3 regions of the Bacillus sp. C-3-6 genome follow, and region 3 is predicted to be linked to each of the others. Evidence: predicted binding sites of a transcription regulator. Region 3 holds the regulator's gene; each other region holds the start of a gene.
The links. The regulator CtsR, encoded in region 3, represses protease genes until heat stress. The targets are predictions, from matches to a motif close to ATGGTCAATAAAGGTCAAACA.
Positions count from the first base shown of each region.

Region 1: the regulator CtsR is predicted to act here: its motif matches at 3,106-3,126, upstream of clpP (ATP-dependent Clp endopeptidase proteolytic subunit ClpP).
Region 2: the regulator CtsR is predicted to act here: its motif matches at 4,546-4,566, upstream of clpB (ATP-dependent chaperone ClpB).

Region 1 is NZ_CM137247.1:4,857,692-4,865,760, forward strand. It holds gene spoVAC (stage V sporulation protein AC) at 1-460, shown strand, start outside; gene spoVAD (stage V sporulation protein AD) at 461-1,477, shown strand; gene spoVAE (stage V sporulation protein AE) at 1,474-1,824, shown strand; gene ACW0JX_RS25090 (DUF1657 domain-containing protein) at 1,836-2,042, shown strand; gene ACW0JX_RS25095 (DUF421 domain-containing protein) at 2,063-2,932, shown strand; gene clpP (ATP-dependent Clp endopeptidase proteolytic subunit ClpP) at 3,173-3,754, shown strand; gene ACW0JX_RS25105 (HPr family phosphocarrier protein) at 4,156-4,404, opposite strand; gene whiA (DNA-binding protein WhiA) at 4,428-5,378, opposite strand; gene ACW0JX_RS25115 (gluconeogenesis factor YvcK family protein) at 5,467-6,420, opposite strand; gene rapZ (RNase adapter RapZ) at 6,424-7,305, opposite strand; gene ACW0JX_RS25125 (NUDIX hydrolase) at 7,326-7,784, opposite strand; gene ACW0JX_RS25130 (DUF368 domain-containing protein) at 8,014-8,069, opposite strand, start outside.
Region 2 is NZ_CM137247.1:1,168,326-1,176,394, forward strand. It holds gene ACW0JX_RS05985 (CvfB family protein) at 1-292, shown strand, start outside; gene prsA (peptidylprolyl isomerase PrsA) at 345-1,202, opposite strand; gene ACW0JX_RS05995 (DUF3941 domain-containing protein) at 1,332-1,463, opposite strand; gene ACW0JX_RS06000 (YitT family protein) at 1,564-2,421, shown strand; gene ACW0JX_RS06005 (DUF3813 domain-containing protein) at 2,447-2,644, opposite strand; gene ACW0JX_RS06010 (hypothetical protein) at 2,645-2,785, opposite strand; gene ACW0JX_RS06015 (Cof-type HAD-IIB family hydrolase) at 2,891-3,700, opposite strand; gene ACW0JX_RS06020 (YjzC family protein) at 4,194-4,373, shown strand; gene clpB (ATP-dependent chaperone ClpB) at 4,584-7,184, shown strand; gene ACW0JX_RS06030 (YjzD family protein) at 7,223-7,405, opposite strand; gene ACW0JX_RS06035 (lipase family protein) at 7,562-8,069, shown strand, end outside.
Region 3 is NZ_CM137247.1:86,554-94,622, reverse strand. It holds gene ACW0JX_RS00520 (protein arginine kinase) at 1-747, opposite strand, end outside; gene ACW0JX_RS00515 (UvrB/UvrC motif-containing protein) at 752-1,300, opposite strand; gene ctsR (transcriptional regulator CtsR) at 1,470-1,931, opposite strand; rRNA gene rrf (5S ribosomal RNA) at 2,139-2,254, opposite strand; rRNA gene ACW0JX_RS00500 (23S ribosomal RNA) at 2,304-5,225, opposite strand; rRNA gene ACW0JX_RS00495 (16S ribosomal RNA) at 5,372-6,923, opposite strand; tRNA gene ACW0JX_RS00490 (tRNA-Ala) at 7,000-7,075, opposite strand; tRNA gene ACW0JX_RS00485 (tRNA-Pro) at 7,085-7,158, opposite strand; tRNA gene ACW0JX_RS00480 (tRNA-Arg) at 7,167-7,240, opposite strand; tRNA gene ACW0JX_RS00475 (tRNA-Leu) at 7,244-7,332, opposite strand; tRNA gene ACW0JX_RS00470 (tRNA-Gly) at 7,349-7,423, opposite strand; tRNA gene ACW0JX_RS00465 (tRNA-Leu) at 7,453-7,533, opposite strand; tRNA gene ACW0JX_RS00460 (tRNA-Lys) at 7,548-7,623, opposite strand; tRNA gene ACW0JX_RS00455 (tRNA-Thr) at 7,637-7,712, opposite strand; tRNA gene ACW0JX_RS00450 (tRNA-Val) at 7,717-7,792, opposite strand; rRNA gene rrf (5S ribosomal RNA) at 7,797-7,912, opposite strand; rRNA gene ACW0JX_RS00440 (23S ribosomal RNA) at 8,014-8,069, opposite strand, start outside.

The DNA of each region.
Region 1 (8,069 bases), 450 kb from region 3:
AAACTTAACCCCTGTACAACAGGAGTATAAAAAATTCGAACAAGAACGCGAACCGAAACGACCTGTCTTAAAAAATTGTATAAAAGCCTTTTTCGTCGGTGGTTTTATTTGCTTCATCGGACAACTCATTTCTACTTTTTACATCACATATTTTGATTTCACTGAACGCTCAGCAGGAAATCCAACAGTCGCAACTCTTATTTTCATTTCTATGTTACTAACTGGATTTGGTATATACGATCGTTTTGGACAGTTTGCTGGTGCTGGTACAGCTGTACCTGTTACTGGATTTGGTAACTCTGTTATTGCAGCATGTATCGAACACCGAACGGAAGGATTCGTCCTTGGTGTTGGCGGCAATATGTTTAAACTAGCGGGTTCTGTTATTTTATTTGGTGTATTTTCAGCTTTTGTCATCGCACTTATTAAAACGATTCTCGTTCAATGGGGAGGTCTATAAATGTTACAAGGACACCGAACGTGGGTATTTGAAAACAAACCAGTCATTATCTCAACAGGGGTTGTCGGTGGACCATTTGAAGCAAAGGGAAACATTCCAGAAGACTTCGATATCCTTCATGAAGATTTATGGCTCGGACAAGATTCCTATGAAAAAGCACATAAAATTTTATTCGAAGAAGCTTGTAGTCGTGCTACTGAAAAAGCAGAACTTCGTAAAGATGATATTCAATTTGTACTTGCAGGAGATTTAATTAATCAAATTACTCCAACAAGCTTTGCTTGCCGGACACTTGGCACTCCTTATCTCGGATTATTCGGGGCTTGTTCTACTTCTATGGAAGGTTTAGCACTTGGGGCAAGTATCGTAAATGCAAAAGGCGCAAAATATTTATTAACTGGTGCATCCAGTCATAATACAGCTGTAGAAAAACAATTCCGCTATCCTACCGAATACGGCGGACAAAAGCCGCCTACTGCACAGTGGACAGTAACCGGAGCAGGAGCCGCTATTTTAAGCGATACTGGACACGGTCCAAGAGTAACCTCTGCAACGATTGGGCGAGTTATTGATATGGGATTAACAGACCCTTTTAATATGGGGGGCGCGATGGCTCCAGCTGCAGTTGATACAATCGAAGCCCATTTACGCGAACGACAAATCGATGCCTCTTACTATGACCTAATCGTGACTGGTGATCTTGGCCATGTCGGTCGCGAAATTGCTTACGATTTACTACATAAGCATGGAACCAAAGTAACGAGCGAACAGTTTCAAGATTGCGGAATTATCATTTATAGAGAAGGACAACCTGTCATAGCTGGTGCTAGTGGGCCTGGATGTTCCGCAACAGTCGTGTACGGTCATTTATTAAACCGAATGAAAAGAGGAGAGTTCAAAAAAATACTTGTCGTTGCGACAGGCGCTTTACTATCTCCACTTACATTCCAACAAGAAGAAACGATTCCATGTATCGCTCATGCCGTTTCGATTGAATTTGGAGGTGCAACGCAATGATTTTTTTCTGGGCTTTCGTCATTGGTGGACTCATATGTGTAATCGGCCAACTTATGTTTGATGTCGGCAAACTAACACCCGCTCATACAATGGCAACACTCGTTGTTGCTGGAGCTATATTAGATGGATTTAATTTGTATGAGCCATTAATTGATTTCGCTGGAGCCGGGGCAACTGTACCTATTACAAGCTTTGGTAATGCCCTAGTTCATGGCGCAATGGAAGAAGCTGCAAAACATGGCATCGTTGGCGTTATTACCGGCATGTTTAAAGTAACGAGCGCCGGTGTATCAGCAGCTATTATTTTCGGCTTCATTGGAGCATTATTATTCAAACCGAAAGGATAAGAGGTGTTTATATGACTGTTATCTCTAGCGTAAAAACTTGCCTTGCTAGTGTAAGGGGCGCCCAAGCAAGCTTAAGCTCTCTTTCATTAAATTCACAAGACGAAGAATCAAAACGCGTATTTCATGAATGTATGTTAGAAATGGACAGCGTCATCGCTGATTTAAAGGATAGAATTTCAGTATTAGAACGTGAAGAACCTCAATATAAAGGGTTTTAAGTAGACTGGAGGAAACGACTATGTCTCACCTGCCGGAATGGACACTTGTCATTCTTCGCTCTGTATTCATATTAATTATTTTATTCGCTATTACGAAATGGTTAGGGAAAAGACAAATCTCTCAGCTTTCCTTTTTTGAATACATAGCCGGAATGACGATTGGTGACATCGCTGCCCAAGTATCTACAGGGCTCGATTCAAAATTTTTTCACGGCGTCTTTGCGATACTCATTTTCGCTGTGGTACCTTTTTTAACAGGAATCCTCTCTTTAAAGAACAAAACAGCTCGGGACTTCTTTGAAGGAAAATCTACCGTATTAATAAAAGACGGAAAGATACTCGAAGATAATTTAAAGAAAGAAAAATATACGAGTGACGAATTACTGGAACTTCTCCGTGGAAAAAGTGCGTTCAGCGTAGCTGAAGTCGAATTTGCTGTCTTAGAACCGAGCGGAGAATTAAATGTATTATTAAAGAAAGATTCTCAGCCACTTACAGCAAAAGACATCGGTTTAAAAGTACCAAACGAGAAAGAACCACAAACTGTTATTATGGATGGAAATGTACTAGATGAACCTCTTTCAGCAAGCGGACATAACCGCGCTTGGCTACATTCAGAATTAGAAAAACTCGGTGTTGTTATTGAAAATGTCTTCCTCGGTCAAGTGGATTCATACGGACAACTTACTATCGACATTTACAATGACAAACTCCAAATGCCTTCTCCTCAAAATAAACCTTTATTATTAGCATCTTTAAAAAAATGTCATGCTGATCTTGAACTATTTTCCCTAGAAACAAAGTCGAAATCAGCAAGCGAAATGTATAGTAAAAACGCCAAACAAATCGAAAAAATTTTAAATAAAGTAACCTATCTTTTAAAAGACTAATTATCGAAAGAACGCTTCAGTTAAAAGGCGTTCTTTTCTTTTTTCTCCAGTTTTCATAACGTTTAAATTTATGTAATTCGGTTATGATGTTGAAGATACATAAGCAGGGAATTTCGAAAACATAGCGAATATTTCATGGTACAACTACATATTTTTTTGATTTAAAGTGGTTTCGTTTGACCTTTATTGACCATAATTGTATTATAAGACTAAGAAAGCTTTATAAGGAGGAAATAACAGATGAATTTAATTCCTACAGTAATTGAACAAACAAATCGTGGAGAACGCGCTTACGATATTTACTCTCGACTATTAAAAGACCGCATCATTATGCTTGGTAGTGCAATTGATGACAACGTAGCTAACTCAATCGTTTCCCAGCTTTTATTCTTGGAATCTCAAGATCCAGAAAAAGATATTCACATCTACATCAACAGCCCTGGTGGTTCTATCACAGCGGGTATGGCAATCTATGATACAATGCAGTTTATTAAGCCACAAGTATCAACAATCTGTATCGGTATGGCTGCATCTATGGGTGCATTCTTACTTGCAGCAGGTGAAAAAGGAAAACGTTACGCACTTCCAAACAGTGAAGTAATGATTCACCAACCACTTGGTGGAGCACAAGGTCAAGCGACTGAAATCGAAATCGCTGCAAAACGTATCCTATTCTTACGTGAAAAACTAAACCAAATTCTTGCTGACCGCACTGGTCAACCACTTGAAGTACTACAACGCGACACAGACCGCGACAACTTCATGACAGCGGAAAAAGCTTTAGAATACGGTTTAATCGATAAGATCTTTACAAATCGTTAATACTTAAAAGCGAAAGCGGCTCGTTTAGAATCGCAGGGCGATGGAGCCCCTGATTCCGAGGCGCTTTTTGCCTCGAATGAAGGGGCGAAACAACCGGAGATTCTAGCCGCTAGAGCTAGATATAACTAAAAGTGGAAGCGCCCTATAATTGGGCGCTTCTTTTATATATTGTTCCCCGCTCACATACCCCATCCAGTATCCCTCTAAATATATCAACGATTTTTCAATTATATCGAACAAAACTCAAATTATATCAACGATTTTTTTAATATATCAACGGTTCGACACAACATATCGATTTACCGACAATCTCCGACAAGGACAAACCAGCTAAATACCCCTCCCCGCTAATCCGCACAAACAACAAAACAAAAAAACTATCGCATATACGCGATAGCTCTTTATTGTACATATGCAGCTAATGCTTCTAAAGCCTCTTCTGCATCTGAACCTTCTGTTGTAATTGTTATCATGCTTCCAGTTCCAATTGCTAAGCTCATAATCCCCATTATGCTCTTTGCATTTACTGTCTTTCCATCTTTCTCAATAAAGATATCTGCATGAAAGCGATTTGCCTCTTGTACAAACAACGCAGCCGGACGTGCTTGTAAACCGTTTTTTAATGAAACCTGAACTCGTTTTTGAACCACAGCTCCATTTCCCCTTTAACCTCTTATTTTTTTGCTACCGTTTCCCCCGCGCGTAATTTCTCTGCAATTTCATCGATTTTACGCAAACGATGATTAATACCCGATTTACTAATTTTCCCCCCGGATACCATCTCACCTAACTCTTTCAATGTTACATCTTGATAATCTCTTCGTAGTTGCGCAATCTCTTGTAGTTTATCTGGCAATATATCAAGACCAACCGTCTCATCAATATAGCGGATATTTTCAATCTGCCTTAGCGCTGCACCAATTGTTTTATTTAAATTAGCTGTTTCGCAGTTCACTAAACGATTTACGGAATTACGCATATCACGTACGATTCGAATATCTTCAAACCTTAAAAGTGCATTATGAGCACCAATAATATTTAAAAATTCCGTAATTTTCTCCGCTTCTTTCAAATACGTAATGTACCCTTTTCTTCTTTCCAACGTCTTACTATTTAAATCAAATCCGTTCATCAGTTCACATATAGCATCATTATGTTCCTTATATAACGAAAAGATCTCTAAATGATAAGATGATGTTTCTGGGTTATTTACTGAACCACCTGCTAAAAATGCACCGCGTAAATACGATCGTTTACAACACTTCTTCTCAATCAATTCTTGTGATATATTTCGAATAAATGAAAAGTCATCTCGAACGATATGAAGATCGGCTAATATTTCGCGAGACTTTTCAACAAGCCTTACGATATATACATTATTTTTCTTCAATCGCATTTTTTTACGAACAAGTAATTCTACCGTCACATCATATCCTTTTTTCAAAAGCGTATAAATCCTTCTTGCAATTGCCGCATTTTCTGTTTGAATATCGATAGATAGACGACGGTTTGAAAAAGAAAGCGATCCGTTCATTCGAAGTAACGCCGATAATTCTGCTTTCTCACAGCATTCTTTCACTTCAAGATTCGTCAACTCTTTCTTTGTTTCTGATGCAAATGACACAGTCAACACCTCCTTATACGATTATTATGGAACAAAATTCTTGTCCTATATGAATGAGGAGCGCCACCTCAAACGAGGCAACGCACATTTATAACAATGAATATAAAATCGAAGCTAACTTTAACGTATCATGCCTTACAACACGATCATCATACTTCGCTAATCCCTCTTGAATAACATCAATATTATTTTCAGCAAAACGTTCTTCATCCACTACAACTGGTGTAGACATTTCTTCCTCATATAACTTACGTAATTCACAAGGAATCTCACGGTTATTTACAATTGCAGTATTAATAAATGGTTGCCCTAAATGATCGTGTAACGCCTGCACATGATCAAAAGCAGTATATCCCATCGTTTCACCCGCTTGTGTCATAACGTTACATACATATACCTTCTTCGCCTTTGCAGCAAGAACAGCGTCCCCAATTTTGTTAACAACTAAGTTGGGTAATATACTCGTATACAAACTTCCTGGCCCGAAAACAAGTAAATCAGCTCGTTTAATCTCAGCCAACGTTTCATGCAATGGCTCTACATCTTCTGGAGTTAAAAAGACACGATTAATCTTCTTTCCGTAATAGGGAATTTTTGATTCACCTGTGACAATTTCCCCATCTTCAAGTTCCGCATGAAGTACCGCACTTTGATTCGCTGCTGGTAATACACGTCCTCTGACATTTAATACTTTACTTGTTTCCGTAATTGCATGGAAAAAGTCTCCTGTAATCGAGGTCATACCTGCCAACAATAGATTTCCTAACGCATGACCTTTCAGTCCGTCTCCTGTTGTGAAACGGTGCTGAAATAAAGCTTCCACCAGTGGCTCTACATCCGATAACGCAACCAGTACGTTACGGATGTCACCTGGAGGTGGAATTTCTAGCTCATCACGTAATCTACCCGAACTGCCACCATCATCAGCGATTGTAACAACTGCTGTAATATCAACAGGATATTGCTTTAATCCTCTTAATAAAACAGAGAGTCCAGTTCCGCCTCCCATGATGACAATTTTAGGCTTTCTCTCTTTTTTCATCCCTTAATGGCCCTTTCTCTTCTCCACATCACGATGAGATACATGAACACTATACTCTGGTTTCAAATGTTTCCCAAGGTATTCTGTAAGCGTAACAGAACGATGCTGTCCACCTGTACATCCAATTGCAATTACAAGTTGACTTTTGCCTTCTCTTTTATAATGAGGCAGCATGAAAGTAATCAGATCCGTCAACTTCTCTAAAAACTTATGTGTCTCATTAAATTTCAGTACATACGAAGAAACTTCTTCATCTAGTCCTGTTAATGGCTTCATATGTGGAATGTAATATGGATTTGGTAAAAAACGAACATCAAATACTAAATCTGCATCAATTGGAATCCCGTACTTAAATCCAAATGACATAACATTTACACGAAATGCTTGCTCAGTTTCTGTTGAGAACAAGTGAACAATTTTTTCACGTAATTCTTTCGGTTTTAAATCCGACGTATCAAGCACAATATTTGCTCGTGCCTTCATATCTGTTAATAAATTGCGCTCTGCTTCGATTCCCTTTAACGGCAAACCAGTTGGTGCAAGTGGATGCGAACGTCTCGTTTCTTTATAACGAGTTACAAGCGTACTATCTTTCGCATCTAAAAATAAAATATGAGGAATAATCCATGTACGTTCTGATAAATCATCAAGTGCTCCCCATAAATGCTCGAAAAACTCGCGGCCACGTAAATCAATACCAAGTGCCACTTTATTCATTTTCCCTTTTGAATCCGCCATAAGCTCAATAAACTTTGGCAATAACATCGGTGGTAAATTATCTACACAAAAATATCCTAAATCTTCAAAACTTTGTAAAGCTACTGTTTTTCCAGCTCCAGACATCCCTGTAATAATTACCATTTTTATATCATTATTCTCTGTCATCGTATCCTCTCCTTGACGGTTTAACTCGGATCTAATCGATATGAAAGCAACTCAAAATCTGGGGTATATACAAATGTACCGTAGATTATGCCATTTCCTTTAATTAAATAATCAATAATGTGATAATCTCCTGGCGCCATTGCTAAATCATCAATTTTATCAAATGTATGCCAACCAATGATGCCTTCTTCGCTCTCTAGTTTGTTTTCTCCTGCAAAATCTGTCGCTAAAAAGGAGAACATCATCCATTCAGAAACAACTTTATCACCTTCTTGGATGACAAAGGTGAAGACCCCCTTTAACGCTGGGTTTTTCAAATAAATACCTGTTTCTTCGCGATATTCGCGAACAACGGAATCTCTTACAGTCTCACCACGCTCCATTTTCCCGCCTGGTGCAACCCACCAATTTCGGCGAGGTTTTTGGAGTAAGAGTACTTCATTATCTCTAATTAACACACAGTTTGTCACTCTTTGCATGTTTCTTCACCTCAGCTACTTGCAGTAAAATTTCTCACTGCATACTTCTTTCATTATACTATCAAAAACAGTTTGCTACAACGAAGGAGCCAGTCCTCTTTCGCTAAGCATATGCTACTCAACAATTTTAAAAAAGCTTTCCATAACAAGCAATGTAAATGCTTAGACTTTTAATGAATAGCATGAAAAATCCCCTTAACGATTTTTATCGCCAAGGGGATTAAAGCCCTTATTTCTTACCGAAATAAGTAACAATCGCAAATCCTAAAATAAAGGTAATAATTG
Region 2 (8,069 bases), 1.1 Mb from region 3:
AGTTCGCATCGGTGAGCGTGTAACGGGCCGTATTATTGACGTGAAAGATGATGGTACAATTAACATTTCACTTCTTCCTCGTAAAGAAGAAGGAATGGAAGACGATGCGGCAGTAATTTATGCATATATGGAAGAACGAGGCGGAGCAATGCCGTTTTGGGATAAGAGCCATCCGGAAGATATTAAAGAACGCTTTAACATGAGTAAAGCTGCATTTAAGCGCGCACTTGGTAAATTGATGAAAGAAGAAAAAGTTTACCAAGAAGAAGGTTGGACTTACTTTAAGAAATAAGATAGAAGATTAAAAAGCACAACCTTATTTAAAAAGATAAGGTTGTGCTTTTTTAATTTCCTTGCGGTGAAACAAGAGTAAACGTATCTTTCAAATCACTATCATTTATTTTAATATTTGCCTTTTTTAATTCCTCTTGTAACAATTTTTTGCTGAATACAGGATCAGCAGTACGTTCTTCCTCTAAGTTTTTGCGAATAGAGTCTTTCACTTCATCATAAGGCTTTAAAGCTTTTTTATCAGTTAATTTAATAACGTGATAACCGTTTGATGATTTTACGGGATTGCTAATTTGTCCAACATTTAGTTTGTAGGCAGCGGTTTCGAATTCAGGAGCCATTGTACCTGAATTGAAGTATCCAAGGTCTCCACCTTTATCTTTTGATAGCAGATCTTGTGATTCTTGTTTTGCTAATTCTTCAAATGAAGCACCAGCATCTAGTTTACTCTTTATTTCTTTCGCTTCATTTTCGTCACTTACTAAAATGTGACTCGCTTTAATTTCTGGCTTATAGTGGTCTTTTACGTCTTTTTCTGTAATGCTTTTCTTAATCGCTTCATTCATAGCAAGTTTGAACTTAATTTGATTTTTGAAATCCTCTTCATCTTTTAAACCATAATTTTCTAATACTTTTTTGAATTGATCTCCATATTGTTTTTTTACTTTTTCTACTTCTTTATTTACCTCTTCATCAGGTACTTTATATTTTTTTGTGATGACGTCTTGTGCCATCATTTCGTATAGCATGTCTTTTCCGTAACGATCTTTCAATTGTTTTTCGAAGTCGTCCTTCGTAACAGTCGAGTCTGTTGCTGTGGCGACTGTAGCTGATCCGTTTTTTTGTCCGCAAGCAGATAGCATCAATATACTTATTAGTGCAGTAATAATGAAAATATGTTTCCCTCTCATGCCAACACCTCATCCGAATATGTTATCGCTATTGTAGAATATAGAAGTGAACATGAAGTGAATTTTTAATGTTTTTTTCCTTTAAAATGTAAAAAAGTACATCAACATAATTGTTGATGTACGATGGAATCAAAGGTGATCGGTCTTTTTAGAGTATGCACGTTTACCTTGCTGAATATTTTTTTGCTCTTGCTCATTTTTTTGTGTGCGTTTTGCATTATTATCGCGTGCTTTTTTGTCGTTATCACTCGTATGTGGCATATGTATCAACTCCATTTCTAAACGTTGTACGTTTATCATTTCCTTTTTCGTAAAGACTATGTATAGCGGTGCATTTATGAAGGGTAAAGGTGGATTCGAAATGGATTTGAAGTTGAATTATACTGAACTTATAAAGAAGTTAATCGTTGTAATCATCGCAGGTTTATTAAACGCGATTGGGATGAATTTATTTTTAACGCCAGCGAAAGTGTATGCGAGCGGCTTTGCTGGATTGTCTCAATTATTATCACAAATATTAGGTGATTTTTTATCGATTCACATATCTACGGGAGTATTGTTTAGCTTATTTAATATTCCTGTCGTTATTTTAGCGTGGAAAAAGGTTGGAAAGGCCTTCACCTTTTTTAGTTTTCTTTGTGTTATATTTATGACTTTGTTTCTAGAAATCATCCCTGTTAGAGCGGTTTCGAATGATATCATATTAAATGCGATTTTTGGCGGGATTATTTCGGCAATTGGAGTAGGGATTGCTTTAAAGTGGGGTGCTTCTACAGGTGGATTAGATATTATCGCCATGATTTTATCAAAAATAAAAGATAAGCCTGTCGGTACATACTTTTTCTTTTTTAATGCAATTATCATTATCGCTGCTGGCTATGTATATGGATGGGAAAAAGCGTTATATACGTTAGTGACTTTATATGTATCGACGAGAATTATTGATGCAATTCATACTCGTCATGTAAAGATTACAGCATTAATTGTTACGAAGAATGGGGCGGACGTAAGAAAGGCGATTCACTCGCGATTAGTAAGAGGAATTACAACGATACCAGCAACAGGTGCTTATACGAATGAAAATAAAGAAATGTTAATGATGGTTATTACCCGTTACGAGTTATACGAATTGGAGAGGATTATTAAACAAGTGGACCCAGGTGCATTTACAAATATACTGCAAACAGTTGGGGTGTTCGGATTGTTTCGGAAAGATTAAAGAGGACCGAAGTTGGTCCTCTTTTTTAATGTACATTCGTAATGTTTTGCAATTGCTCTTGCATTTCACGGAGCTGAACTTTTTCAGCAGTTGAAGAGTTTGCGTAAGCAGATTGCAAAGCATTTTTTGCTCTATATACGAGATCTTGTTGCTCAGTACCGCTTGAACAAGATACGGCATTTTCAACAGCATTTCTAGCTTGTTGGAATAGTAAGTTCCCCATTTAAACCCCTCCAAAAGAAGAGTTACTTCTTGCCTTTTCTGCCTCAGCTAATGTACCTCTGTACGGGAATCTTGCATCATGCTTCATAACAGCATCGGCTCCTTGTTGGATAAAACGCTTTGATTTGTTCTTTTTACCCATTCGAAAAACCCCCTTTATTTAGCTGAAAACAATCGACGCGATGTCTCTTGCGTCTACTTATAGTATGGACATTTGGCAGGAAACTATAAGTAGGGAATTTTTAGATTACAACCCAAGAACCTCTTCTAAATATAAAGCAATTCCATCTTCTTCGTTCGTTAACGTCGTATGGTTTGCGAGTGATTTTAATTCAGGGATGGCATTCCCCATTGCGATGCCGTGACCAGCAAATTCAATCATTTCAAAATCATTATCTTCGTCACCGAAAGCGATAATTCGCTCTTGTGGAATGTTGTAATGACTAGAAATTTTTTGTAATCCAACCGCTTTATTTAATCCGCTTTTCACAATCTCAATAATCGGCCAAGGTGCGCCCCATTTTCTATGATCGATTACTTCCGCGTGCATATCCGTTAAATGTTGACGAATTGCAGTGGAATGCTCGTCATGTGCATCAATTAATAAGCAAGTTGGATGATCGTTTAAAATATTTAATAAGTCTCCCGTAAAAATCTTAGGAGAGCCGAATTCGAAAATATGTTTTTTATCTTCATCAATTTCTCGAACATACACATCGTCCATTACTTCCGCGTATATATTTTTTACGCCGAAATCAAAGCAAGCTCGTACAATTTCTTGCGCTGTTGCTAGCTCAAGAGGAGAGTGATGTGTTCCCCAGCTTGTATCAAGAGGATGATGTACGTAAGCACCGTTAAAGTTTACGATAGGTGTGTTAAGAGCAAGTTCTTTATAGTAATCATAACTAGCACGGAATGGACGTCCTGTTGAAATAACAACAATATGTCCCTGTTCCTTTGCTTTTGCAATTGTATGTTTCGTTCGAGTGGAAATTATTTTGTTGTCTGTTAATAAAGTACCGTCTAAGTCTAATGCGATTAAATGTTGTTTGTTCATAATTTCACCTCTTATAATAATTTTTTTGTATCTATCTGTATTTCCGTTTTTAATATGCAGAAATAAGAGGTTAGACTCGGTGAAATCACCATAGATGGAAATTTCACTATATATCCATCTTACGTCTCAAAGTGCTGCGGTGTCTACTATTTATCGTTGGAAATTAAGAAAAGTCAACATCTTTTTAGAAAGTTCAAACAATGTTTCTTTCATTATGTACAAATTGTGAAAAGGGTTACATTGCTCGTGTGATGAGACTTATAATGAACATGTAATCTTCTCGTATATGTTTGACTCTCCTTTGAAACTAGCCTAGAGTAGGTTGGTTTCTTTTTTTTTTCTACAAGTAGGAAAGAAATCCCTGCTTACGCTTGTATCATTCATATATATGTACAAGGACGAGATGTAGTACTGTTTCCTAAACATGACAGAAAACCTTTCTTTTAAAATGGATATACTAATGAGGCAAAGACGTCATGGAAGGAGAATGAAAATGGGACAAAATCGCAGGTTTCGTTCTGGACAAAAAGCGCCGAATGATGGTATTTATGTAGAAATTGGTGAAACGGGAAGTATGGTGAAAAATCCGCAAATGGTACAATTAACTGCCGGTGAAAAGTTTCCAGATAATACGAATCATAACCGTCAGTGGACATATAAAAGAAAACCGTAACAGAAGCCGCAATCGTTATTGCGGCTTTTTTGTCGTTACACATTATAATTTCATTTACCGTATTTTTAAAACAATATAATGAATGCTTCCTTTTTCTTTTTCCAATAATAAGTTTGAAAATACATAGGCAAAATTATTGTATAAAAAAGTCAGTTGGCGTATAATCAAATCAAAGGTCAAAGAAAGTCAAACTTTTGGAGGGCTGTAAAGATGGACTTAAATCAAATGACAACAAAAACACAAGAGGCGATTATGAGTGCCCAATCTTTAGCGGTATCTCATCATCACCAAGAGGTGGATACTGTTCATCTATTACTTGCGTTATTAGAAGAGCAAGATGGATTAGCAGTACGTATATTTCAAAAAATGAATGTTGATATAGAAGCGTTAAAGCAAGGCGCTGAAAGCTTAATTAAAAAGAAACCTTCTGTAACGGGAAGCGGTGCAGAAGTTGGAAAATTGTATGTAACGAGCGCTCTGCAACAACTGCTTGTAAGAGCAGGGGAAGAAGCAGAAAAACTGCAGGATGATTACATTTCAGTCGAACATGTATTGCTTGCTTTTTCCGAAGAAAAAGGCGATATAAATCAATTATTTGCAAGATTGCATATTACGAAAGATAACTTATTACAGTCTTTAATGACAGTTCGGGGGAATCAAAGAGTGACTAGTCAAAATCCAGAAGCAACTTATGAAGCGTTAGAAAAATATGGCCGTGATTTAGTGGCAGAAGTGAGAGCCGGGAAAATTGATCCTGTTATCGGCCGAGATAGTGAAATTCGACGCGTTATCCGCATTCTTTCACGTAAAACGAAAAACAATCCTGTTTTAATTGGTGAGCCAGGTGTTGGTAAAACAGCAATCGTTGAAGGATTAGCACAGCGTATTGTGAAAAAGGATGTACCTGAAGGATTGAAAGATAGAACGATTTTTGCGTTAGATATGAGTGCGCTCGTAGCAGGTGCGAAATTCCGTGGTGAGTTCGAAGAGCGTCTGCAAGCTGTATTAAATGAAATTAAAAAGAGTGAAGGACGCATTTTATTATTCATTGATGAACTTCATACAATCGTTGGAGCTGGTAAAACAGAAGGTGCGATGGATGCAGGAAATATGTTAAAACCGATGCTTGCTCGTGGTGAACTGCATTGTATCGGGGCGACAACATTAGATGAATATCGTAAATATATTGAAAAAGATCCAGCACTAGAAAGACGTTTCCAACAAGTATTAGCAGAAGAACCAACTGTTGAAGATACGATTTCCATATTACGTGGATTAAAAGAACGCTTTGAAATTTATCACGGTGTAAATATTCATGACCGTGCGATTGTAGCAGCGTCAGTTTTATCAGATCGATATATTTCAGATCGCTTCTTACCGGATAAAGCGATTGACCTTGTTGATGAAGCGTGCGCAACAATTCGTACAGAAATCGATTCTATGCCGACAGAATTAGATGAAGTAACGCGTCGTATTATGCAGCTGGAAATTGAAGAAGCGGCTCTTGGAAAAGAAACGGATCGTGGTAGCCAAGAGCGTCTAAAAACATTGCAACGTGAATTATCGGATTTAAAAGAAGTTGCAAGTGGTATGAGAGCGAAATGGGAGAAAGAAAAAGAAGACATTCACAAAGTTCGTGACTTACGTGAACATTTAGAACGTCTGCGCCGTGAATTAGAAGAAGCAGAAGGTAATTACGATTTAAATAAAGCAGCCGAACTTCGTCACGGGAAAATTCCTGCAATCGAAAAAGAATTAAAAGAAGCGGAAGAAATGGGCGCGCATAATAAAGAAGAAAATCGTTTATTACGTGAGGAAGTAAGTGAAGAAGAAATTGCAGATATTGTTTCACGCTGGACTGGTATTCCTGTTGCTAAACTTGTTGAAGGCGAACGTGAGAAATTACTACGCTTAGAGCAAATCTTATCAGAGCGTGTCATCGGACAAGAGGAAGCAGTAAGCCTAGTATCAGACGCGGTTCTTCGTGCACGCGCTGGTATTAAAGACCCGAATCGTCCAATTGGTTCCTTCATTTTCTTAGGCCCTACGGGTGTTGGTAAAACAGAACTTGCAAAAACGTTAGCGCAGTCTTTATTCGATAGTGAAGAGCAAATGATTCGTATTGACATGTCTGAGTATATGGAGAAACACGCTGTGTCACGCTTAATTGGTGCGCCTCCTGGATATGTAGGATATGAAGAGGGCGGTCAATTAACAGAAGCGGTAAGACGTAAACCATATTCAGTTATTTTGTTAGACGAAATCGAAAAAGCACATCCAGAAGTATTCAACATTTTATTACAAATGTTAGATGATGGACGCATTACAGATTCACAAGGAAGAACAGTAGACTTTAAAAACACAGTTATTATTATGACTTCAAATATTGGATCTGCTCATTTACTAGAGGGATTAGAAGAAGATGGTTCGATTAAAGAGGAATCAAGAGACCTTGTAATGGGGCAATTAAGAGGACATTTCCGCCCTGAATTTTTAAACCGTGTTGATGAAATTATTTTATTCAAACCTCTTACAACGAATGAAATTAAAGGCATTGTTGATAAAATTGTAAAAGAACTACAAGGCCGTCTAGCTGACCGTCACATTACAGTAGAATTAACAGATGCAGCAAAAGAATTTGTTGTAGAAGCTGGTTTCGACCCAATGTACGGAGCTCGTCCATTAAAACGATACGTACAACGTCAAGTGGAAACGAAATTAGCAAGAGAATTAATTGCAGGAACAATTACAGACAATAGTCACGTAGTTGTTGATGTAGAAAATAACGAATTAGTCGTTCATGTGAAATGAAAATAAAAAAGAGTTCGGATAAAATCCGGACTCTTTTTTTAGTGTTGTTCTACTGGCTCGTTTGGAATTGCAGCTGAAATTGCGAGTACTAATACAGCAAGAACAACTGAGAAAATAGACGCTTGGTTAAAGTCGTATGTACCGCCAGTCATAGAGCCAATTACGTAGCTCATCATATGTACAAGTAAGAACGACCAAATTAATGCCCAAATGAAACGCATATTTTACACCTCTATTCGTTCAATCTGTCCTTATTGTAACACAATTGAAAAAAGAATATAGAAAAATATTTGTAGATTTTTCAACGCAAATTTGCATTCCGTTCATACATTATAAAAGAGTGGTTTTATATGTTTAGAAAATAAGGCGGGGGAAAAATGAGTATTACGGAACGTTTTTTTTACTTAGAAAAAGAACCATGTGTCATTTATTTACCGGAGAAGCCAAATGGATTTTCTGTTATGCTCCTCGGTGATTATAACTACTTTATTGAGAATGGTACAAGTTTATGGACACAACATGCGGGTAAATCTTATTTCTTACATGGTCTTATTGAGCAAGGCTACACGGTCTTTTCCTCTAATTTATACGGAAGACATTGGGGGAACGATCAATCTGTTCGTCTGGCAAAACGTTTATATGATGTTGTTTTGAGAAAAGAGACGTTAAATGCGAAGATGCACATTATGGCAGATGGTATGGGAGCGCTTGTGGCACTTGAAATGATGAACAAATATCCTGAATGTATTCGTTCTGTTGTTATGTTAAATCCGTGTTTAGATTTACCAGAATATGTGGGTTTTGAGAAAGAGCATAAGTTTTTTTACAAGAGACTCGTGAAGGAATTAAGTTTGGCGTATGATTCCAAAGAAGAAGAATTAGATT
Region 3 (8,069 bases):
CTGTATAATTTGTTGAATGACACTCTTTAAATCTGCAATAATATCTTCTTCAGACTTTCCTAGCGTCATTTGATTTGAAACTTGAAATATATTACCTAACGCTTCGCTACCTTCACCGTATATTCCTCTTACTACTAACCCTAATTTTTGAATTACTTGTATAATACGGCTAATTCTTTTTGTTAAAACCAGTCCCGGTAAATGAATCATCACAGAAGCTCTTAACCCTGTGCCAACATTAGTAGGACAACTTGTAATATATCCAAGTGACTCATCAAAAGCGTATTCAACTTCTTTCTCAATCCAATTATCTATTTGATTGGCGCTTTGAAGCGCCTCTGATAACTGTAATCCTGAAAATAGGCACTGAATCCGAATATGGTCTTCTTCATTAAGCATAACACTAATATGTTCACTTTCTGATAGTAGACATGCTCCATATTCTGTCCCTGCAAGATTTGGACTAATTAAATGCTTTTCGACTAAAACTCTCCTTTGAAGAGGGGTTAATTCATTCATCTTTAATAGTCCAAACTCCCCAAAGGACCCTACTGCTTTATTTATAAATTTCTTTTTGAATAATTCATGAATCTGTTTAGCTTCTTCTTCGTTTTGCATAGTGGAAAATTGATATTGTTTAAAATTACGAGCCAAACGAATTCGACTACTTAAAACAATATCAGAATCAGGGCCATCCCCCTTCATCCATGGACTAATTGCTTCGTTCATAATTTTGTCCAGTGACATAGAATTATTCCCCCTCCCTATGCTCACTAAGCTGTATTTCAAGACCTCGGATTTTATCCCTTACCTCTGCAGCTTTCTCAAATTCCTCTTTCTGTACGTATTGTTTCAGAATAAGTTTTAGTTCATCTAATTCTTTCTTTAAGTGGATATTTCCTTCTATACGTTCCGGAATTTTTCCACAATTTTCTGTATGCCCACCGTGAAGGCGTTTTAATAATGGCTTTAAATGCTCCTTAAATGTATCGTAACAAGAAGAACAGCCAAAACGTCCGACTTTTGTAAATTGTTCATATGTCATCTTACAATCTGGACACCTTACTATATCTGCATTTGAAAATCCATTTTTTCCTTCTTCAAACATTGTTGATTCACCGTGTAATAAACCAGCAAATAAATCATGAAATGAAAAGTTAGACTGCGATGATTGAAAGAAAGACGTATAGCCACTTTGCTCTGCACATTGCTCACAAAGATGAACTTCCGCCTTCTTCTCGTTAATTACTTTTGTATAATGTAAAGTTGCTGGTCTTATGTTACAGTTTTGACAAGTCATCACTATCCCACCTTTACAACAGGAACGCTCTATCTCATGGTACTTTTCATACATTACTAGATTGTTCGCTTTCCTGAATCCATTTAAATAAAAGTGCATGTTCTTTTTCAAAACTTCTACAATATTTAACTGCTTTATCTTAGTTATCAATCTTTTACAAAAGTTATATTTATTTATATTTCAGTGTTCTTAACATTGCGCATAATATTCGAGCCCTAAGTTCATCTCGAGAAGGAACATCCATTGATAATACAGAACGGTCTATTACACTTAACATCAGTTTCGCTTCACGATTTGTTATGATTCCCTCTTCTATTAAACGTATAATCATACTTTCTGCATTCCCTTGCGCAACGCTATGATCAATCATATGAAGCATTTGATCAATAATGTCTATATCATCATGCAGTTTGACTTTTATAATGCGAATGTAACCTCCTCCACCACGTTTACTTTCTACTACAAATCCTCTTTCTAACGTAAAACGGGTATTGATTACATAATTGATTTGAGATGGTACGCACTCGAATCGATCCGCAATCTCATTTCTCTTGATTTCAATCACATTATTATTACTTAAGTCAATAACTTGCTTTAGATATTGCTCAATGATATCAGATATATTTCTCATTTATCCGCCACCTTTATTGACTTTGACTATCTTTGACTTTAATTATATACGTATTAATAAAATTTGCAACTCTTTTGCTTATTCACTATCCTAGCCACATTCCCTTGTATTTAAACAAAATATGAATACTTTAAACACATTTTTTATTACTATGGATTATAAAATAAAACACGAAAAAACACGAGTCATTTGACTCGTGTTTTAGTTGCTTGGCGACGTCCTACTCTCACAGGGACAAGGTCCCAACTACCATCGGCGCTAGAGAGCTTAACTTCCGTGTTCGGTATGGGAACGGGTGTGACCTCTCTGCCATCATCACCAAACTATGAAGGCATATTCCTTCAAAACTAGATAACATTTGCTACATATTATATGGTTAAGTCCTCGATCTATTAGTATTCGTCAGCTCCACATGTCACCATGCTTCCACCTCGAACCTATCAACCTGATCATCTTTCAGGGATCTTACTAGCTTACGCTATGGGAAATCTCATCTTGAGGGGGGCTTCATGCTTAGATGCTTTCAGCACTTATCCCTTCCGCACATAGCTACCCAGCTATGCCCTTGGCAGAACAACTGGTACACCAGCGGTGCGTCCATCCCGGTCCTCTCGTACTAAGGACAGCTCCTCTCAAATTTCCTACGCCCACGACGGATAGGGACCGAACTGTCTCACGACGTTCTGAACCCAGCTCGCGTACCGCTTTAATGGGCGAACAGCCCAACCCTTGGGACCGACTACAGCCCCAGGATGCGATGAGCCGACATCGAGGTGCCAAACCTCCCCGTCGATGTGGACTCTTGGGGGAGATAAGCCTGTTATCCCCGGGGTAGCTTTTATCCGTTGAGCGATGGCCCTTCCATGCGGAACCACCGGATCACTAAGCCCGACTTTCGTCCCTGCTCGACTTGTAGGTCTCGCAGTCAAGCTCCCTTATGCCTTTGCACTCTACGAATGATTTCCAACCATTCTGAGGGAACCTTTGGGCGCCTCCGTTACACTTTAGGAGGCGACCGCCCCAGTCAAACTGCCCACCTGACACTGTCTCCCGGGTCGATAAGACCCGTAGGTTAGAATTTCAATACAGTCAGGGCGGTATCCCACCAGCGCCTCCACCGAAGCTAGCGCTCCGGTTTCAATGGCTCCCGCCTATCCTGTACAAACTGTACCAAAATTCAATATCAGGCTACAGTAAAGCTCCACGGGGTCTTTCCGTCCTGTCGCGGGTAACCTGCATCTTCACAGGTACTATAATTTCACCGAGTCTCTGGTTGAGACAGTGCCCAAATCGTTACACCTTTCGTGCGGGTCGGAACTTACCCGACAAGGAATTTCGCTACCTTAGGACCGTTATAGTTACGGCCGCCGTTTACTGGGGCTTCAGTTCAGAGCTTCGCTTACGCTAACCCCTCTCCTTAACCTTCCAGCACCGGGCAGGTGTCACCCCCTATACTTCGCCTTACGGCTTCGCAGAGAGCTGTGTTTTTGCTAAACAGTCGCTTGGGCCTATTCACTGCGGCTTTCCGTTAAGAAAGCACCCCTTCTCCCGAAGTTACGGGGTCATTTTGCCGAGTTCCTTAACCAGAGTTCTCTCGCACACCTTAGGATTCTCTCCTCGCCTACCTGTGTCGGTTTGCGGTACAGGCACCTTTTATCTCGCTAGAAGCTTTTCTTGGCAGCGGGGAATCAAAGACTTCGCTCCATAAGGAGCTTCCCCATCACAGCTCAGCCTTCACGATAAGCGGATTTGCCTACTTATCAGCCTAACTGCTTGGACGTGCACAACCAATCGCACGCTTCTTCTATCCTTCTGCGTCCCTCCATTGCTCAAACGATAAAGAGGTGGTACAGGAATATCAACCTGTTGTCCATCGCCTACGCCTGTCGGCCTCGGCTTAGGTCCTGACTAACCCTGAGCGGACGAGCCTTCCTCAGGAAACCTTAGGCATTCGGTGGACGGGATTCTCACCCGTCTTTCGCTACTCATACCGGCATTCTCACTTCTAAGCGCTCCACCAGTCCTTCCGGTCTGACTTCACTGCACTTAGAACGCTCCCCTACCACTGATACCATTGGTATCAATTCGCAGCTTCGGTGGTGTATTTAGCCCCGGTACATTTTCGGCGCAGAGTCACTCGACTAGTGAGCTATTACGCACTCTTTAAATGGTGGCTGCTTCTAAGCCAACATCCTAGTTGTCTAAGCAACTCCACATCCTTTTCCACTTAATACACACTTTGGGACCTTAGCTGGCGATCTGGGCTGTTTCCCTCTTGACTACGGATCTTATCACTCGCAGTCTGACTCCTAAGGATAAGTCATTGGCATTCGGAGTTTGACTGAATTCGGTAATCCGATGAGGACCCCTAGTTCAATCAGTGCTCTACCTCCAAGACTCTTACACTTAAGGCTAGCCCTAAAGCTATTTCGGGGAGAACCAGCTATCTCCAGGTTCGATTGGAATTTCTCCGCTACCCACACCTCATCCCCGCACTTTTCAACGTGCGTGGGTTCGGGCCTCCATTCAGTGTTACCTGAACTTCACCCTGGACATGGGTAGATCACCTGGTTTCGGGTCTACGACCACGTACTAAACGCCCTATTCAGACTCGCTTTCGCTGCGGCTCCGCCTCTTCAGCTTAACCTCGCACGGGATCGTAACTCGCCGGTTCATTCTACAAAAGGCACGCCATCACCCATTAACGGGCTCTGACTATTTGTAGGCACACGGTTTCAGGATCTCTTTCACTCCCCTTCCGGGGTGCTTTTCACCTTTCCCTCACGGTACTGGTTCACTATCGATCACTAGGGAGTATTTAGCCTTGGGAGATGGTCCTCCCAGATTCCGACGGAATTTCACGTGTTCCGCCGTACTCAGGATACATTCAAGAGAGAACGAAGTTTCGACTACGGGGTTGTTACCCTCTACGACGGACCTTTCCAGGTCGCTTCGTCTACCTCGTTCCTTTGTAACTCCGTATAGAATGTCCTACAACCCCAAGAGGCAAGCCTCTTGGTTTGGGCTATGTTCCGTTTCGCTCGCCGCTACTCAGGAAATCGCATTTGCTTTCTCTTCCTCCAGGTACTTAGATGTTTCAGTTCCCTGGGTCTGTCTTCCATACCCTATGTATTCAGGTAAGGATACCATACCATTACGTATAGTGGGTTTCCCCATTCGGAAATCTTCGGATCAAAGCTTACTTACAGCTCCCCGAAGCATATCGGCGTTAGTCCCGTCCTTCATCGACTCCTAGTGTCAAGGCATCCACCGTGCGCCCTTTCTAACTTAACCAAACTAAAAATTAAAAAATATGAGCTACACTGTTATCTAGTTTTCAAAGAACATACATTTATATATGAGAGATAGTTCTCTCAAAACTGAACAAAACGAAACACGGAAACTTATATTGATGAACAGCGTTCATCAATTCTCCATAGAAAGGAGGTGATCCAGCCGCACCTTCCGATACGGCTACCTTGTTACGACTTCACCCCAATCATCTGTCCCACCTTAGGCGGCTGGCTCCAAAAAGGTTACCCCACCGACTTCGGGTGTTACAAACTCTCGTGGTGTGACGGGCGGTGTGTACAAGGCCCGGGAACGTATTCACCGCGGCATGCTGATCCGCGATTACTAGCGATTCCAGCTTCATGTAGGCGAGTTGCAGCCTACAATCCGAACTGAGAACGGTTTTATGAGATTAGCTCCACCTCGCGGTCTTGCAGCTCTTTGTACCGTCCATTGTAGCACGTGTGTAGCCCAGGTCATAAGGGGCATGATGATTTGACGTCATCCCCACCTTCCTCCGGTTTGTCACCGGCAGTCACCTTAGAGTGCCCAACTTAATGATGGCAACTAAGATCAAGGGTTGCGCTCGTTGCGGGACTTAACCCAACATCTCACGACACGAGCTGACGACAACCATGCACCACCTGTCACTCTGCTCCCGAAGGAGAAGCCCTATCTCTAGGGTTTTCAGAGGATGTCAAGACCTGGTAAGGTTCTTCGCGTTGCTTCGAATTAAACCACATGCTCCACCGCTTGTGCGGGCCCCCGTCAATTCCTTTGAGTTTCAGCCTTGCGGCCGTACTCCCCAGGCGGAGTGCTTAATGCGTTAACTTCAGCACTAAAGGGCGGAAACCCTCTAACACTTAGCACTCATCGTTTACGGCGTGGACTACCAGGGTATCTAATCCTGTTTGCTCCCCACGCTTTCGCGCCTCAGTGTCAGTTACAGACCAGAAAGTCGCCTTCGCCACTGGTGTTCCTCCATATCTCTACGCATTTCACCGCTACACATGGAATTCCACTTTCCTCTTCTGCACTCAAGTCTCCCAGTTTCCAATGACCCTCCACGGTTGAGCCGTGGGCTTTCACATCAGACTTAAGAAACCACCTGCGCGCGCTTTACGCCCAATAATTCCGGATAACGCTTGCCACCTACGTATTACCGCGGCTGCTGGCACGTAGTTAGCCGTGGCTTTCTGGTTAGGTACCGTCAAGGTGCCAGCTTATTCAACTAGCACTTGTTCTTCCCTAACAACAGAGTTTTACGACCCGAAAGCCTTCATCACTCACGCGGCGTTGCTCCGTCAGACTTTCGTCCATTGCGGAAGATTCCCTACTGCTGCCTCCCGTAGGAGTCTGGGCCGTGTCTCAGTCCCAGTGTGGCCGATCACCCTCTCAGGTCGGCTACGCATCGTTGCCTTGGTGAGCCGTTACCTCACCAACTAGCTAATGCGACGCGGGTCCATCCATAAGTGACAGCCGAAGCCGCCTTTCAATTTCGAACCATGCGGTTCAAAATGTTATCCGGTATTAGCCCCGGTTTCCCGGAGTTATCCCAGTCTTATGGGCAGGTTACCCACGTGTTACTCACCCGTCCGCCGCTAACTTCTTGAGAGCAAGCTCTCAATCCATTCGCTCGACTTGCATGTATTAGGCACGCCGCCAGCGTTCATCCTGAGCCAGGATCAAACTCTCCAATAAAGTTAGTTTGTCTAGCATCTAAAAATAAAAATTGACGTTTCACGTTGTTTGTTTCGTTCAGTTTTCAAAGAACTAATGGTGGAGCCTAGCGGGATCGAACCGCTGACCTCCTGCGTGCAAGGCAGGCGCTCTCCCAGCTGAGCTAAGGCCCCAAACAAGTATCGGGAAGACAGGATTTGAACCTGCGACCCCCTGGTCCCAAACCAGGTGCTCTACCAAGCTGAGCCACTTCCCGAAAGAAAACGCGCCCGAGAGGAGTCGAACCCCTAACCTCTTGATCCGTAGTCAAACGCTCTATCCAATTGAGCTACGGGCGCATATGGTGCCGAGGGCGGGGGTCGAACCCGCACGGTGGTCACCCACCGCAGGATTTTAAGTCCTGTGCGTCTGCCTGTTCCGCCACCCCGGCATGTCATATTGAAAATTGGAGCGGAAGACGGGATTCGAACCCGCGACCCCAACCTTGGCAAGGTTGTATTCTACCACTGAACTACTTCCGCAAGACATGTTTGAGATATTTTATTAAAAGTGCGGGTGAAGGGAGTCGAACCCCCACGCCAAAGGCGCTAGATCCTAAGTCTAGTGCGTCTGCCAATTCCGCCACACCCGCATATTTCATTAAAATGGTGAGCCATGAAGGATTCGAACCTTCGACCCTCTGATTAAAAGTCAGATGCTCTACCAACTGAGCTAATGGCTCTCAAAATTAAAACTGGTGCCGACTAGAGGACTTGAACCCCCAACCTACTGATTACAAGTCAGTTGCTCTACCAATTGAGCTAAGTCGGCTAAATGGTGGAGGATGACGGGATCGAACCGCCGACCCCCTGCTTGTAAGGCAGGTGCTCTCCCAGCTGAGCTAATCCTCCGTTTGCCTGGCAACGTCCTACTCTCACAGGGACAAGGTCCCAACTACCATCGGCGCTAGAGAGCTTAACTTCCGTGTTCGGTATGGGAACGGGTGTGACCTCTCTGCCATCATTACCAGACTGTATTCATTTAAGACAAGAATTATTGTAACTCATTTAACTTCTAAAGTCAACAAGTTTTTTATATTCTTTCAAAACTAGATAACATTGCTACATATTATATGGTTAAGTCCTCGATCTATTAGTATTCGTCAGCTCCACATGTCACCACGCTTCC